Regions from separate parts of the Pseudonocardia sp. ICBG601 genome, predicted to be linked through region 2. Evidence: riboswitches for the same ligand, from Rfam matches in the RefSeq annotation. Region 2 holds a riboswitch; each other region holds the start of a gene.
The links. Region 2 has a riboswitch for thiamine pyrophosphate ahead of KPL57_RS44565 (ABC transporter substrate-binding protein). Riboswitches for the same ligand answer to the same signal wherever they lie in the genome.
Positions count from the first base shown of each region.

Region 1 (5,045 bases), on a different contig from region 2:
TCCGGCGCCCGGCCAGACCCGACTCGGGCTCGGTGACGTAGCACCAGTCGTAGCGCGGGTTGCCCCACGCCTTGGACAGCGCGGCGGGCATCCGGATGATCGGGTCCCAGCGGTGGTCGGGGCGGCCCGCCTCGAGCATCAGCACCCGGCGTGTGGGATCCTCCGTGAGCCGCGAGGCCAGCACCGCCCCCGCGGATCCTCCGCCGACGATGACGACGTCGTACCGGCCCATTCGCGTCCTCCACACGTACTGTCGGGATTGCCCTGTTCGAGGGAGCAACCCCCTTGCGTGGATCACGGTACGCCGCGGCCACCGCCCGTCGTCGCCGCCCCCGTACGCTCGACGGCGTGACGACGACCGAGCGTGGTGCGGACGACGGAGCGGACCTCCGCGACCGGCCCGCGGACGACGCCGACACCGCGTTGGCCGCCCTCGCGGCCCAGCTGGACGCGTCGGTCGCCGCGCTGTCCTCGGCCCGCCTACGGGTGGCCGAGCTGCAGGAACTGCGGGCGCAGGGGCTGAGCTGGCGGGAGATCGTCCCGCGCGAGGCACGGCTGCTGATCGTCGAGACCCTCACCCGCACCCTCGACGGCCTGGGCGCCGTGGGTGGCAGGTTCCGCCGTGAGGAGGCCGTCGCGCTGCACGGCGAGGGCGAGTCGATCGCCGGGATCGGCAGGCTGTTCGGGGTCAGCCGCCAGCGCGCGTCGGCCTACCTGCAGGAGCACCAGCAGCTCCTCGAACGGGGCGCGGCCCGCGAGGACCGGCCGGAGACCTGACCCCGGGGATCAGGTCTGGTCGCGCCGGCGGTGCCGGGCCTGCCGCTGGGCGGGCACCCGCGGCGCCACCGGTGCCGCGGGGGAGCGGCGGGCCGCCGGGATCAGCGCGGTGCGGTCGACCGCGTCGGACTGCTCGGGCACCGCGGACGCCGCGGTGCCCAGCTGCAGCCGGGCCAGCTCGCGGACGTCGGTGAGCCGGGCCGCGAGTGCGGTGACCACCGGCGCCAGCGCGACGACCAGCCGCTCGCCCAGCGGGTCGTCGGGCCCGCCCCGGGCGAACAGCTGCAGGGCGCCCGCGGTACGCCCGGCGACCGGGACCGGCACCGACAGCGAGCGGACCAGGCCGCAGTCGGCCGCGGCCGCGGCCAGCTCGGGCGGCCCGGTCCGGGTCAGGTCCGGCGTGGTCAGGGTGCGGTCGCCGCGCTCGGCGGCGGGGCCCGGCCCGGCGTCGGCCCGGCGCTGCAGCTCGCCCAGGCGCAGGGCGGCGGTGTCGGACCCGAAGACCCGCCGGGCCTCGGCGTCGCGGGGGTCGGCGGGCTCGCGCAGCAGCAGCGCCGCACCTCCGACCCGGGCGGCGGGCACCAGTGCGACGCAGATCCCGGACAGCATCGCGGCGACGTCCGCGTGCGCGACGGAGACGGAACCGGCCTGCAACGCGACCCGCACCAGGGCGGGTGCCGGGTCGGGCATCGGCCGCCCGGTCGTGCCGGAGGTCCAGAGCGAGGCCGCCATCTCGTCCCTTCCGCGTCAGCTCCCGCGAGCGAGGTCCGTGACACAGCGTCGCGGGTGTGGTGGGTGAGGATAACGATCGTGGTCACCGCCGCGGACGGCGGCTCGCCCGGCGCGTCCGACCGATCACCGCAGGTGACCGAAGTCGCGGCTCCGGTGACGGGGGGTGTCCGAACGGCGCGGTGCGACCGACGTCGCCCCGGCGGGACCGGGCGGGCCGCGTAAGGTCTCCGGACGTACCGCGGGAGCCCGCGCACCGAGGCTGAGAGGGCGGCAGGACCGGCCGCCGACCGTTCGAACCTGATCCGGGTCACACCGGCGTAGGGAGGCCGCTCCGTGCTGTCACGTGCTCTCCGTCCACTGGCCGTCGTGCTGGCGCTCGCGCTCGCCCTGTCCGGCTGCGCCGCGGGCGACGGCTCCGGGGCCGCGGCCGGGGGCGGGCCGATCCGCGTCGCGCTGGACTGGACGCCGAACACCAACCACATCGGGCTGTTCGCCGCCCAGCAGGCGGGCTACTTCCGCGACGCCGGCCTCGACGTCGAGTTCCTGCCCTACAACCAGACCTCGCCGGACACCCTGGTCGGCTCCGGCGCCGCGGACTTCGGCATCGGCTTCCAGGACTCGTTCACCTTCTCCAGGGCCGCGGGTGCCGACATCACCTCGGTCATGGCGATCCTGCAGCACTGGGCCACCGAGATCGCCGTGCGCGCCGACCGGTCCGACCTCACGCGGCCGCGCGACCTGGACGGGAAGGTCTACGCCGGGTTCGGCGGGCCCGGCGAGAACCAGAAGATGCAGGCCGTGATCCGGGCCGACGGCGGGCGCGGAGACTTCCGCACCGAGGTGCTGTCCACCGCCGCCTACGAGGCGCTCTACTCGGGGCAGGCCGACTTCACCGAGCCGTTCGTCAACGTCGAGGGGATCGAGGCACAGCTGCGGGGCGAGCCGATCCGTACCTTCCGCTACACCGACTACGGCTTCCCGGACTCCTACAACGTGCTGCTGCTGGGCAACTCGACCTGGCTGCGGGACAACCCGGACACCGCCCGCAGGTTCGTGCAGGCCGTCCAGAAGGGCTACGCGCTGGCCGCACAGGACCCGGCGACGGCGGCGCGGATGCTGAAGGAGGCCAACCCCGGCGCGTTCACCTCCGACGAGCTGGTCGACCGGGGCGCGCAGATGCTCAGTGAGCGCTTCCTGCGCGACGCGCGGGGCCGCGTGGGGTTCCAGACCCCGCAGCAGTGGGCCGGCTTCTCCGGGTTCCTCTACGACACCGGCACCGTCGCGGGGCCGGACGGGGCCCCGGTGCGGCAGAAGCCGGACTTCTCGACCTGGTTCACCAACGACTACCTGGCACCGTGACCCGTCGGCTGTGGCCGGCCGTCGCGCTGGTGACCGCGTTGCTGCTCACCTGGCAGGTCGCGGTCACCGTCGCCGGCACCCGGCCCCAGGTGCTGCCCTCGCCGCTGCGGGTGGTCGAGCAGGGCTGGGCGTTCCGGGCCGAGCTCTGGGCGAACACCCTCCCGACGGTCCAGGTGACGCTGATCGGGTTCACCGTCTCGATGGCGCTGGCCTGGGCCGCGGCGGTCGCGGTGGACTTCTCGCCCTGGCTGCGGCGGGCGCTGACCCCCCTCCTGGTGGCCTCGCAGACGCTGCCGGTGGTCGCGATCGCCCCGCTGCTCATCATCTGGTTCGGTTTCGGCCTGCTGCCGAAGGTGCTGGTCATCGCGCTGGTGACGTTCTTCCCGGTGGCGGTCGGGCTGATCGAGGGCTTCGCCGCGACCGACCGCGCCGCGACCGCCCTGCTGCGGTCGATGGGTGCCTCGCGCTGGCAGCGGTTCCGCTACGTGCGGTTGCCGGGGGCGCTGCCGTCGTTCTTCACGGCGCTGCGGATCGCGATCACCTACGCGGTGACCGGGGCGATCTTCGCCGAGTACGTCGGCGCCCGGGCCGGCCTGGGGATCTTCATGCAGCTCCAGAAGAACCAGTTCCGCACCGACCTGGTGCTCGCCGCGGTCGGTGTCACCGCCGTGCTGTCGGTGACGTTGTTCGCACTGACCTTCCTGCTCCAGCGCCTGGTCACGCCCTGGTACGTGGCCGACCACGACGGGGGAGGTGCGCGGTGAAGGTCGTGGTGCGCGACCTGTCGGTGTCCTACGGCGACCTGCCGGTGCTGTCCGGGGTGAGCCTGGACGTCGCGCCGGGGGAGTTCGTGTCGCTCGTCGGGCCGTCGGGATGCGGCAAGTCGACGCTGTTCGGGGCCCTGGCGGGCATCCTCGACGGGCGACGGTGACCGGCGACATCGAGGTCGACGGCGGCCCGGTGCGCGGTGCCCCGTTCGGTCTGATGCCCCAGCAGGACCTGCTGTTCCCGTGGCGCACGGTCCTCGACAACACCGCCCTCGGGCTGGAGGTCGCCCGCGTGCCGCGCCGCGAGGCCCGCGAGCGCGCCCGCGCGCTGTTCGAGCCGTTCGGGCTGGCCGGCTTCGAGGACGCCCGCCCGGGCGAGCTCTCGGGCGGCATGCGTCAGCGCGCGGCGCTGCTGCGCACCGTCGTCGCGGGCCGGCAGGTGCTGCTGCTCGACGAGCCGTTCGGCGCGCTGGATGCACTCACCCGGACCGCGATGCAGGACTGGCTGGAGTCGGTGCGCGCCCGCTACGGCTGGACGACGGTCCTGATCACCCACGACGTGCGGGAGGCGGCCCTGCTCTCGGACCGGGTGCTGGTGTTCTCGCCGCGCCCGGCGACGGTGGTGCGGGAGCTCGTCGTCGACGCCGGGCGTCCGCGCAGCCGTACCGACCCGGCGCTGGCCGCGGTCGAGGCGGACCTGCTGGACACCCTGCGCGGCTGAGGCAGGGCCGGCGTTCCGGCGCTCCGGATCGTGCCCGAGGGCAACAAAGTAGGCGTTCGTGACCGGATCGTGATGACGAAACGGGAACTGTCTCGATTCAGAAGGCTGTTGCGGAGCCGGTTCCGCCCAATACGTTGGCGCTCGCAACATTCACCCGTTCGTGATCATGCGAGCGGTCCACAACGTCGTGGAGGGAGACCCCGATGGGGGCACGGAACACGGGGCGCGGTCCCCGGCTGCGTCGGGCGGTCGCGGCGGCGGGCCTCGGCCTGCTGCTGGCCGTCGCGGGCTGCGGACAGAACAGCGCGGGCGGCGGCGACGACACCGCCGGCGGTGGCTCCGGCGGGTCCGGCGGCGGGGTGAAGGTCGGGGTGATCCTCCCCGAGACCGACTCCTCGGCCCGCTGGGAGGGCTTCGACAAGCCCATGCTGGACGCGGCGCTGCGCGCCGAGGGCATGGACCCCGACATCCAGAACGCCCAGGGCGACGAGCAGAAGTTCTCCACCCTGGCCGACGGCATGATCTCCAGCGGTGTCAAGGTCATGATCATCGCCTCGATCAGCAGCGACGGCGGCACCGCCGTCGCCCAGAAGGCGAAGGCCCAGGGCATCCCGGTCATCGACTACGACCGGCTCAACCTCGGCGGCGTCAGCGACTACTACGTCTCCTTCGACAACGAGAAGGTCGGC
Region 1 covers NZ_JAHLJA010000026.1:30,647-35,691, forward strand. The annotation lists gene KPL57_RS09310 (choline dehydrogenase) at 1-232, opposite strand, end outside; gene KPL57_RS09315 (hypothetical protein) at 349-777, shown strand; gene KPL57_RS09320 (hypothetical protein) at 787-1,509, opposite strand; TPP riboswitch at 1,738-1,851, shown strand; gene KPL57_RS09325 (ABC transporter substrate-binding protein) at 1,843-2,868, shown strand; gene KPL57_RS09330 (ABC transporter permease) at 2,865-3,632, shown strand; gene KPL57_RS69510 (ATP-binding cassette domain-containing protein) at 3,629-3,799, shown strand; gene KPL57_RS09335 (ABC transporter ATP-binding protein) at 3,796-4,356, shown strand; partial or broken gene KPL57_RS09340 (sugar ABC transporter substrate-binding protein) at 4,560-5,045, shown strand, end outside.
Region 1: it holds a riboswitch for thiamine pyrophosphate, as region 2 does, so the genes downstream of both, KPL57_RS09325 (ABC transporter substrate-binding protein) here and KPL57_RS44565 (ABC transporter substrate-binding protein) in region 2, are expected to answer to the same signal.

Region 2 (5,045 bases):
CCGGACGGTCGCAACGGCGACGGAACGTGCCGTCGCGGGCGACGACGGCCGGCCCTGCCCCGGGTCGGGCCCGCGTCAGCCCCGCAGGGTCTCCAGCAGGTCCGCCTCGACCGCCGCCAGGGCCGGGTCGGTACGGCTGCGCGGCCGCCCGGCGTCGACGACGACCTCCCGCACCACGGTCGCCGGGCGCGGCGAGAACACCAGCACCCGGTCCGAGAGCAGGGCCGCCTCCCGCACGTCGTGGGTGATCAGGACCGTCGTCCAGCCGTAGCGGGCGCGGACCGACTCCAGCCAGTCCTGCATCGCGGTCCGGGTGAGCGCGTCCAGCGCGCCGAACGGCTCGTCGAGCAGCAGCACCTCGCGCCCCCCGACGACGGTGCGCAGCAGCGCCGCGCGCTGGCGCATGCCGCCCGACAGCTCGCCCGGGCGGGCGTCCTCGAAGCCGGCCAGCCCGAACGGCTCGAACAGCGCGCGGGCGCGCTCGCGGGCCTCGCGGCGCCCCACGCCGGCGACCTCCAGCCCGAGGGTGGTGTTGTCGAGCACGGTGCGCCACGGGAACAGCAGGTCCTGCTGGGGCATCAGGCCGAACGGGGCGCCGCGCACCGGGCCGCCGTCGACCGCGATCCCGCCGGTCACCGTCGCCCCGTCGAGGATGCCCGCCAGGGCCCCGAACAGCGTCGACTTGCCGCACCCCGACGGCCCGACGAGCGATACGAACTCCCCCGGCGCGACGTCCAGGCTCACCCCGGACAGCACCGGCAGGTCGCCGTAGGAGACCGACAGGTCGCTCACCGCGACCTTCACCGCGCACCGTGTCCGTCGTGGTCGGCCACGTACCACGGCGTGACCAGGCGCTGCAGCAGGAAGGTCAGCGCGAACAGCGACACCGACAGCACCGCGGTCACGCCGACGGCGGCGAGCACCAGGTCGGTGCGGAACTGGTTCTTCTGCAGCTGCATGAAGATCCCCAGGCCGGCCCGGGCGCCGACGTACTCGGCGAAGATCGCCCCGGTGACGGCGTAGGTGATCGCGATCCGCAGCGCCGTGAAGAACGACGGCAGCGCCCCGGGCAGCCGCACGTAGCGGAACCGCTGCCAGCGCGAGGCCCCCATCGAGCGCAGCAGCGCGGTCGCGGACCGGTCGGTCGCGGCGAAGCCCTCGATCAGCCCGACCGCCACCGGGAAGAACGTCACCAGCGCGATGACCAGCACCTTCGGCAGCAGGCCGAACCCGAACCAGATGATGAGCAGCGGGGCGATCGCGACCACCGGCAGCGTCTGCGAGGCCACCAGCAGCGGGGTCAGCGCCCGGCGCAGCCACGGCGAGAAGTCCACCGCGACCGCGGCCGCCCAGGCCAGCGCCATCGAGACGGTGAACCCGATCAGCGTCACCTGGACCGTCGGCAGGGTGTTCGCCCACAGCTCGGCCCGGAACGCCCAGCCCTGCTCGAGGACCCGCAGCGGCGAGGGCAGCACCTGGGGGCGGGTGCCGGCGACGGTGACCGCGACCTGCCAGGCGACCAGCAGGGCGGTGACCAGCGCCGCGGCCGGCCACAGCCGGCGGATCACGGTGCCAGGTAGTCGTTGGTGAACCAGGTCGAGAAGTCCGGCTTCTGCCGCACCGGGGCGCCGTCCGGCCCCGCGACGGTGCCCGTGTCGTAGAGGAACCCGGAGAACCCGGCCCACTGCTGCGGGGTCTGGAACCCGACGCGGCCCTGCGCGTCGCGCAGGAAGCGCTCGCTGAGCATCTGCGCGCCCCGGTCGACCAGCGCGTCGGAGGTGAACGCGCCGGGGTTGGCCTCCTTGAGCATCCGGGCCGCGGTCGCCGGGTCCTGCGCGGCCAGCGCGTAGCCCTTCTGGACGGCCTGCACGAACGCGCGTGCCCGGTCGGGGTTGTCGCGCAGCCAGGTCGAGTTGCCCAGCAGCAGCACGTTGTAGGAGTCCGGGAAGCCGTAGTCGGTGTAGCGGAAGGTGCGGATCGGCTCGCCGCGCAGCTGCGCCTCGATGCCCTCGACGTTGACGAACGGCTCGGTGAAGTCGGCCTGGCCGGAGTAGAGCGCCTCGTAGGCGGCGGTGGACAGGACCTCGGTGCGGAAGTCGCCGCGCCCGCCGTCGGCCCGGATCACGGCCTGCATCTTCTGGTTCTCCCCGGGCCCGCCGAACCCGGCGTAGACCTTGCCGTCGAGGTCGCGCGGGGACCGGATGTCGGTGCGGTCGGCGCGCACCGCGATCTCGGTGGCCCAGTGCTGCAGGATCGCCATCACCGAGGTGATGTCGGCGCCCGCGGCCTTGGAGAACGTGAACGAGTCCTGGAAGCCGATGCCGAAGTCCGCGGCGCCGGAGCCGACCAGGGTGTCCGGCGAGGTCTGGTTGTAGGGCAGGAACTCGACGTCGAGGCCGGCGTCGCGGAAGTAGCCCGCCTGCTGGGCGGCGAACAACCCGATGTGGTTGGTGTTCGGCGTCCAGTCCAGCGCGACGCGGATCGGCCCGCCCCCGGCGGAGCCGCCGGAGCCGTCGGCCGCGGCGCAGCCGGACAGGGCCAGCGCGAGCGCCAGCGCGACGGCGAGCGGACGGAGAGCACGTGACAGCACGGAGCGGCCTCCCTACGCCGGTGTGACCCGGATCAGGTTCGAACGGTCGGCGGCCGGTCCTGCCGCCCTCTCAGCCTCGGTGCGCGGGCTCCCGCGGTACGTCCGAAACCTTACGCGGCCCACCCGGTCCTGCCGGGCCGGCGTCCGTCGCACCGGACCGGCCGGACACCCGCGGTCACCGGAGCCTCCGGTTCCGTCACCTGCGGTGATCGTCGGGACGGGCCGGGCGAGCCGCCGTCCGCGGCGGCGACCACGATCGTTATCCTCGCCACCACACCCGCGACGCTGTGTCACGAACCCCCGCTCGCGGGAGCTGACGCGGAAGGGACGAGATGGCGGCCTCGCTCTGGACCTCCGGCACGACCGGGCGGCCGACGCCCGACCCGGCGCCCGCCCTGGTGCGGGTCGCGTTGCAGGCCGGCGCCACCTCCGTCGCGCACGCCGACGTCGCCGCGATGCTCTCCGGGATCTGCGTCGCGCTGGTGCCCGCCGCCCGGGTCGGGGGTGCGGCGCTGCTGCTGCGCGAGCCCGCCGACCCCCGCGACCCCGAGGCCCGGCGGGTGTTCGGCTCCGACACCGCCGCCGTGCGCCTGGGTGAGCTGCAGCGCCGGGCCGACGCCGGGCCGGGCCCCGCCGCCGAGCGCGGCGACCGCACGCTGACCACCCCGGACCTGACCCGGTCCGGGCCGCCCGAGCTGGCCGCCGCCGCGGCCGACTGCGGCCTGGTCCGCTCGCTGTCGGTGCCGGTCCCGGTGGCCGGGCGCACCGCGGGCGCCCTGCAGCTGTTCGCCCGCGGCGGGCCCGACGACCCGCTCGGCGAGCGGCTGGTCGTCGCGCTGGCGCCGGTGGTCACCGCACTCGCGGCCCGGCTCACCGACGTCCGCGAGCTGGCCCGGCTGCAGCTGCGCGCCGCGCAGCCGTCGGTGCCGGAGCAGCCCGACGCGATCGACCGCACCGCGCTGATCCCGGCGGCCCGCCGCTCCCCCGTGGTGCCGGTGGCGCCGCGGGTGCCCGCCCAGCGGCAGGCGCGGCACCGCCGGCACGACCAGGGCTGAGCGGGGGTCAGGACTCCGGGCGGTCCTCGCGGGCCGCGTACCGGTCGAGGAGCTGCTGGTGTTCCTGCAGGTAGGCCGACACGCGCTGGCGGCTGACCCCGAACAGCCTGCCGATCCCGGCGATCGTCTCGCCCTCGCCGTGCAGCGCGACGGCCTCCTCGCGGCGGAACCGGCCGCCGACGGCGCCCAGGCCGTCGAGGGTGCGGGTGAGGGTCTCGACGATCAGCGGCCGCGGCTCGCGCGGGACGATCGCCCGCCAGCTCAGCCCCTGCGACCGCAGCTCCTGCAGCTCGGCCACCCGTTCGCGGGCCGAGGACAGCTCGGCGACCGACGCCTCCAGCTGGGCGGCGAGGGCGGCCAGCGCGGCGTCGGCGTCGTCCGCGGTACCGGCGCGGAGATCCGCTCCGTCGTCCGCACCGCGCTCGGTCGTCGTCACACCATCGAGCCTACGGGGGCGGCGGTGACGGCCGGTGGGCGCGGCGTACCGTGATCCACGCAAGGGGGGTTGCTCCCTCGAACAGGGCAATCCCGACAGTAGGTGTGGAGGGCGCGCAATGGGCCGGTACGACGTCGTCATCGTCGGCGGGGGATCCGCGGGGGCGGTGCTGGCCGCCCGGCTCACCGAGGATCCCACGCGCCGGGTGCTGATGCTCGAGGCGGGCCGGCCCGACCACCGCTGGGACCCGATCATCCGGATGCCCGCCGCGCTGTCGAAGGCGTGGGGCAACCCCCGCTACGACTGGTGCTACGTCACCGAGCCCGAGGCCGGTCTGGCCGGGCGACGGATCGCCGTCCCGCGCGGGAAGGTCCTGGGCGGCAGCAGCAGCATCAACGGGATGGTCTACCAGCGGGCCCACCCGGGCGACTACGACCGCTGGTCCCGCCTGCCCGGCTGCGAGCAGTGGAGCTCGGCCCACCTGCTGCCCTACTTCCGCCGCCTGGAGCGGCGGATGTCCGAGCACGGCACCCCGCTGCCCGACGGCGGCCACGGCCCGCAGGTCCTCGAGCGCGCCCCGGCCGCGGGTCCGCTGAACGCGGCGTTCCTGGCCGCGGCGCAGCAGGCCGGGCACGCGCTGCTCGACTCGACGAACGGTCCCGTCCAGGAGGGCTTCTCCCGCACCGAGCGCACGATCTCGCGCGGGCGCCGCTTCTCGGCGACCGACGCCTGGCTGCACCCGGTCGCCGCCTCGCGGCCCAACCTGACCGTCCGCACCGGTGCCCTGGTCCGCGCGCTGCGCACCGACGCCCGCGGCACCCGGGTCATCGGCGTCCGCTACCGCGCCTCCGACGGCACCCTCCGCGACGTCGACGCCGGCGAGACCCTGCTGGCCGCCGGCTCCATCGCCACCCCCCAGCTGCTCCAGGTGTCCGGCTTCGGCGACCCGGAGCACCTCGCCGGC
Region 2 covers NZ_JAHLJA010000148.1:3,178,036-3,183,080, reverse strand. The annotation lists gene KPL57_RS44575 (ABC transporter ATP-binding protein) at 76-792, opposite strand; gene KPL57_RS44570 (ABC transporter permease) at 801-1,568, opposite strand; gene KPL57_RS44565 (ABC transporter substrate-binding protein) at 1,565-2,590, opposite strand; TPP riboswitch at 2,582-2,695, opposite strand; gene KPL57_RS44560 (hypothetical protein) at 2,923-3,645, shown strand; gene KPL57_RS44555 (hypothetical protein) at 3,653-4,081, opposite strand; gene KPL57_RS44550 (choline dehydrogenase) at 4,200-5,045, shown strand, end outside.

Region 3 (5,045 bases), 3.0 Mb from region 2:
TGGGTGGCGCAGTACGTCCTACGGCTGTCGGTCTTCCTCCCGTTGTGGGCGGCCGACCAGGTCGTGCTCCTGGGTGTCGCGCGGACCGTGCTGAGCCCGGTGCTGGTCGGGCTGAGCGTGCTCGTGTCGTGGCCGTTGCTGCGTACGGCCCTGCCGGCCGATCACCCGGGCATCCGTCACCCCCGGTGACAGGCCCTGACACCTCGTAGCGCTAGAATCGTGATCTTCCCGTGACCTTCGCTCGGTCGTGTGAAGGTCACCACTTCGGGTGATCGTCCGGCGCAATCGTGGCCTCCCGGACGTTCCCCCGGGGCGAGCCGCCGCACCGACGATCACTGCAAGGAGCCATGCCACACCAGCGCCCCCCGGAGCCCGGCTTCGGCGACGCCCCCCGTGGCGTCCCCGGCCCGGCCCGTCCCCCCGCCCAGCCGTCCGCTCCCCGACCCGGTACCGGTCGCCCGGTGGCCGCCCCCGACGCCCCGCGGCTGCCCCGCCAGCGCACCGCGCACCCGCCCCGCACGCACGGCGGCCGGGTCCCGCAGCCGCCGTCGGGCGCCGTCCGCGGACGGACCACGCAGACCCCGCCCGGTGGCCGTCCGGTGAACCCGGTCGTGCCCGGGCCGGGCGTGCCGGATGGGACCCCGCCCGGCGGGCGTCCGCGCACCCGGGTGCTGCCGCCCGCGTCGGACACGACCCGCGCGGCCGGTCCCGGCGGTCCGGTGGGCCCGGTCGGCGGTGGACCGAACGGGCCCGGTGGGTCCGGAGGCTCGGGCGGGTCCGGTGACGGCTCCGGCGACGCCTCGTCGGACACCACGAAGGCGAGCGGCCTCAAGGCCGACCTCAGCCCGACGAAGATCGCAGCCGGCGCCGGCGCGGCGATCGTCACAGCGGTGCTCGGCTCGTTCCTCGGCGCGGTCGGCACGGTGATCGGCGCGGCGCTCGGCTCGATCATCTCGACGCTGGCCACCACGCTGTTCACCCGCTCGCTCGAGGTCAGCAAGGACAAGGCACTCGAGCTGAAGGACAAGGCGACCCGGCGCGGCAAGGGCGTCGCCGAGGGCACCGCTGTCGCCGCGCAGAACGGTGCCGGCCACGGTCTCGCCGGGCCCACCGGCGAGGAGACGGTGCTGCTGGACCCGTGGCAGACACCCGGCGGCACCACCCGCGCCGCCGGAGCGGGCCACGGCCGGTTCCGCCGGGTCCGGGTCACCCGCAAGACGGTGATCGTGTCCGCGGTGCTCGGCGTCGTCACCTTCGCGGTGTCGATGTTCCTGATCTCCGGCATCGAGTTCGTGAAGGGCTCGTCGCTGTCCGGCTCGTCCGGGACCTCGGTGAGCAACGTCGTCCGCGGCGGTGCTCCCCCCGCCCAGCAGGAGAACGACCGGGGCGAGGGCTCCGGGGGCGACTCGTCGACGTCGTCGTCGAGCTCGACCTCCACCGAGGAGTCGGGGACCAGCACGTCGGAGTCGTCGACCAGCACCCGTGACCGGGACTCCGGTCAGGACGGCTCGGGCTCGTCGAACCCGCTGCAGGACGGGCTGAACCGGGTCCTGCCGACCCAGCAGCCGGGCTCCGGCCAGTCGGGTCAGGACTCGGGCGGGCAGAACTCCGGCGGCCAGGGCTCGGGCAACCAGGGCTCGGGCCAGGGGTCCGGCACGCAGAACTGACCCGCGTGCCCGCGGCGCCGGATCCCGGCGCCGCGGGGCCGGGCTCAGCGCAGACGGGCCCGAAGCGCCGCCGCGGCCGCGCGCGGGTCCTCGGCCTCGGTGATCGCCCGGACGACGACGATCCGGTCCGCACCGGCGTCGAGGACCTCGTCGAGGCGGTCGCCGTCGATGCCCCCGATCGCGAACCACGGCCGCGCCGGGGCCCGTCCGGCGACCGTGCGCACCAGGTCCAGGCCGGGTGCCGGGCGTCCCGGCTTGCTCGGGGTCGGCCAGCACGGGCCGACGCAGAAGTAGTCGACGCCGTCCTCGTCGGCGGCGGTCAGGGTCTCGGCGGGGCTGTGCGAGGACCGGCCGACGAGCACGTCGTCGCCGACGACCCGGCGCGCCCACGCCACCGGCAGGTCGTCCTGGCCGAGGTGCAGCACGTCGGCGCCCGCGGCGAGCGCGACGTCGGCGCGGTCGTTCACCGCGAGCAGCGCGCCGTGCCGGCGGCAGGCGTCGGCGAGCACCTCCAGTGCGGCGAGCTCGGCGCTCGCCTCCAGCGGCCCGTCGGGCCCGCCCTTGTCCCGCAGCTGGACGATGTCGACCCCGCCGGCGAGCGCGGCGTCGGCGAACTCCGCCAGGTCACCGCGCGCGGTGCGGGCGTCGGTGCACAGGTAGAGACGGGCGTCGGTGAGGCCGTCGAGCCGGGCGCGCCGGGTGTCGCCGGTGCCGGGACGGGTATCGGTGTCGGACACGGCTCGCAGGCTACGGCGTAGCCTGGGCCCCGGACGACGACGAACCACGGGAGCCCGGACAGCGGGCTGAGAGGGGATCCGCGACGCGGTCCCGACCGTCGAACCTGATCCGGGTCATGCCGGCGCAGGGAGTGAGGTGGATCCGATGAGCGCGAGTGCCGGACGGCTGGTCGTCGCGGGTGCGGGGGCCGTCGGCCTGTCCGTCGCCCGCGCGGCGGCCCGCGACGGCTGGTCGGTGACGGTGTTCGATCCGGCCCCCGGCCGCGGCGCGTCCTGGGTGGCCGGCGGGATGCTCGCCCCGGTCACCGAGGCCTGGCCCGGCGAGGAGGACCTGCTCGCCCTCGGGCTGGACTCGGTCGCACGCTGGCCGGAGTTCGCCGCGGCCCTGTCCGCCGACGCCGGCACCGACGCCGGGCTGCACCCGGAGGGCACCGTCGTCGCCGCGACCGGGTCCGGGGACCGCGCCGAGCTGACCGCGCTCGCGGACTACCTGGAGTCCCTCGGCCGCGACGTGCACCGGCTGACCGGCCGTGAGCTGCGCCGCCTCGAACCCGCGCTGGGCCCGGAGGTCCGCGGCGGCCTGTCGGTGCCCGACGACCCGTCGGTGGACAACCGGCGGCTGCTCGCCGCACTGGCGACCGCGGCCGGGCGGGCCGGGGTCGTCGTCTCCGACCGCGGGGTCGCGCGCGTGCTCGACGACGGCGTCCGTGTCACCGGCGTGCGGCTCGCGGACGGGACCGAGGTCGCGGCGGACGCGGTCGTCGTCGCGGCGGGGGCGCACTCGTCGTCGCTGCACCCGGTGCTCGACGGGCTGGTCCGCCCGGTGAAGGGCGAGATCCTGCGGCTGACCCGGCGCGCCGGGGCGCTGCCACCGCCGTCGCGGACGGTGCGGGCGCTCGTCGACGGACGGCCGGTCTACGCCGTGCCGAGGACGCTGCCCGGGTACGGCGACCTCGTCGTCGGCGCGACGACGGCGGAGAACGGATTCGACACCGACGTCACCGTCGGCGGGGTGCGCGACCTGCTGCGCGACGCCGAGCGGATCCTGCCCGGTATCGCCGAGTACGCGCTGACCGAGACCGCGGCCGGGCTGCGGCCGGGCAGCCGGGACAACCTGCCGCTGATCGGGCGCACCGGGCCCGACGGGCTGATCGCGGCGACCGGGCACGGCCGCAACGGGATGCTGCTGGTACCGGTGACCGCGGCGGCCGTCGCGGCGCTGCTGCGCGGCGACGACGTGCCGGAACCGGTCCGCGCGGCGGACCCGCGACGGTTCGCCCCGGCCGCCGCCGGGGCACGCGAGGAGGGGAACCACTGATGCGGATCGTGCTGAACGGCGAGCACCGCGACGTCGACGACGGCGCCGACCTCGCCCGGATCCTGGCCGAGGCCGGGCTGCCGGAGCGGGGGATCGCCGTCGCCGTCGACGGGGAGGTCGTGCCGCGTACGTCGTGGGCCGGGCACCGCCCCGCCGACGGCGCGCGGGTCGAGGTCCTGACCGCGGTACAGGGAGGATGAGCATGGCTGTGCAGACCGACAAGCTCGCGTTCGGCGACCACCTGTTCGACTCGCGGCTGGTGATGGGCACCGGTGGTGCCGCGAACCTGGAGATCCTGGAGCGGGCGCTGGTCGCGTCCGGCACCGAGCTGACGACGGTGGCGCTGCGACGCGTCGACGTCGCGGGCGGGACCGGGCTGCTGGACCTGCTGCGCCGCCTCGGGATCGCCGTGCTGCCCAACACCGCGGGCTGCCGGACCGCCGCCGAGGCGGTGCTCACCGCGCGGATGGCGCGCGAGGCGATGGAGACCGACCTGGTGAAGCTGGAGGTCGTCGCCGACGAGACGACCCTGCTGCCCGACCCGGTCGAGCTCCTCGACGCCGCCGAGCAGCTCGTCGACGACGGCTTCACCGTGCTGCCCTACACCAACGACGACCCGATCCTCGCCCGTCGCCTGGAGCAGGTCGGGTGCGCCGCGGTCATGCCGCTGGGCTCGCCGATCGGCACCGGGCTGGGCATCCGCAACCCGCACAACATCGAGATGATCGTGGCCGCCGCCGGCGTGCCGGTCGTGCTCGACGCCGGGATCGGCACCGCCTCCGAGGCGGCGCTGGCGATGGAGCTGGGCTGCGACGCCGTCCTGCTCGCCACCGCGGTCACCCGCGCCGCCGACCCGGAGCGGATGGCGCGCGCGATGCGCCGCGGGGTGGAGGCGGGGTGGGACGCCCGGCACGCCGGCCGGATCCCGCGCCGCTACCGGGCACAGGCGAGCTCCCCCGAACGCGAGGACTGACGGTCCGGCGCGTTCCGCGGAACGCGCCGGAACCGATCGGGAGGCCTCAGGCGGGGGTGACGCCGTCGGCGTGCCGCCGGGCCAGGGCGCGGTAGAAGTCCGGGTTGGTCCGCACCCACCAGCGGGCCTGCTCGGTCAGCTCGCCGCGCTCCTTCGCCGCGGAGCCGAGCATCAGCCGGTCGGCGGGCAGCTCGGAGTTCGGCGCGACCGTCGACCCGGCGGCGACCATCGCGCCCTCGCCGATCCGGGCACCGTCCTGCACGGTGCTGCCGTTCCCGACGACCGCCCGTGCCCCGATCACGGCACCGTGCACCACGCACAGGTGCCCGATCGTGGCGCCCTCGCCGATC
Region 3 covers NZ_JAHLJA010000148.1:221,448-226,492, reverse strand. The annotation lists gene KPL57_RS30105 (DUF3159 domain-containing protein) at 1-189, shown strand, start outside; gene KPL57_RS30100 (hypothetical protein) at 462-1,667, shown strand; gene thiE (thiamine phosphate synthase) at 1,712-2,413, opposite strand; TPP riboswitch at 2,444-2,552, shown strand; gene thiO (glycine oxidase ThiO) at 2,550-3,722, shown strand; gene thiS (sulfur carrier protein ThiS) at 3,722-3,922, shown strand; gene KPL57_RS30080 (thiazole synthase) at 3,925-4,695, shown strand; gene KPL57_RS30075 (gamma carbonic anhydrase family protein) at 4,742-5,045, opposite strand, start outside.
Region 3: it holds a riboswitch for thiamine pyrophosphate, as region 2 does, so the genes downstream of both, thiO (glycine oxidase ThiO) here and KPL57_RS44565 (ABC transporter substrate-binding protein) in region 2, are expected to answer to the same signal.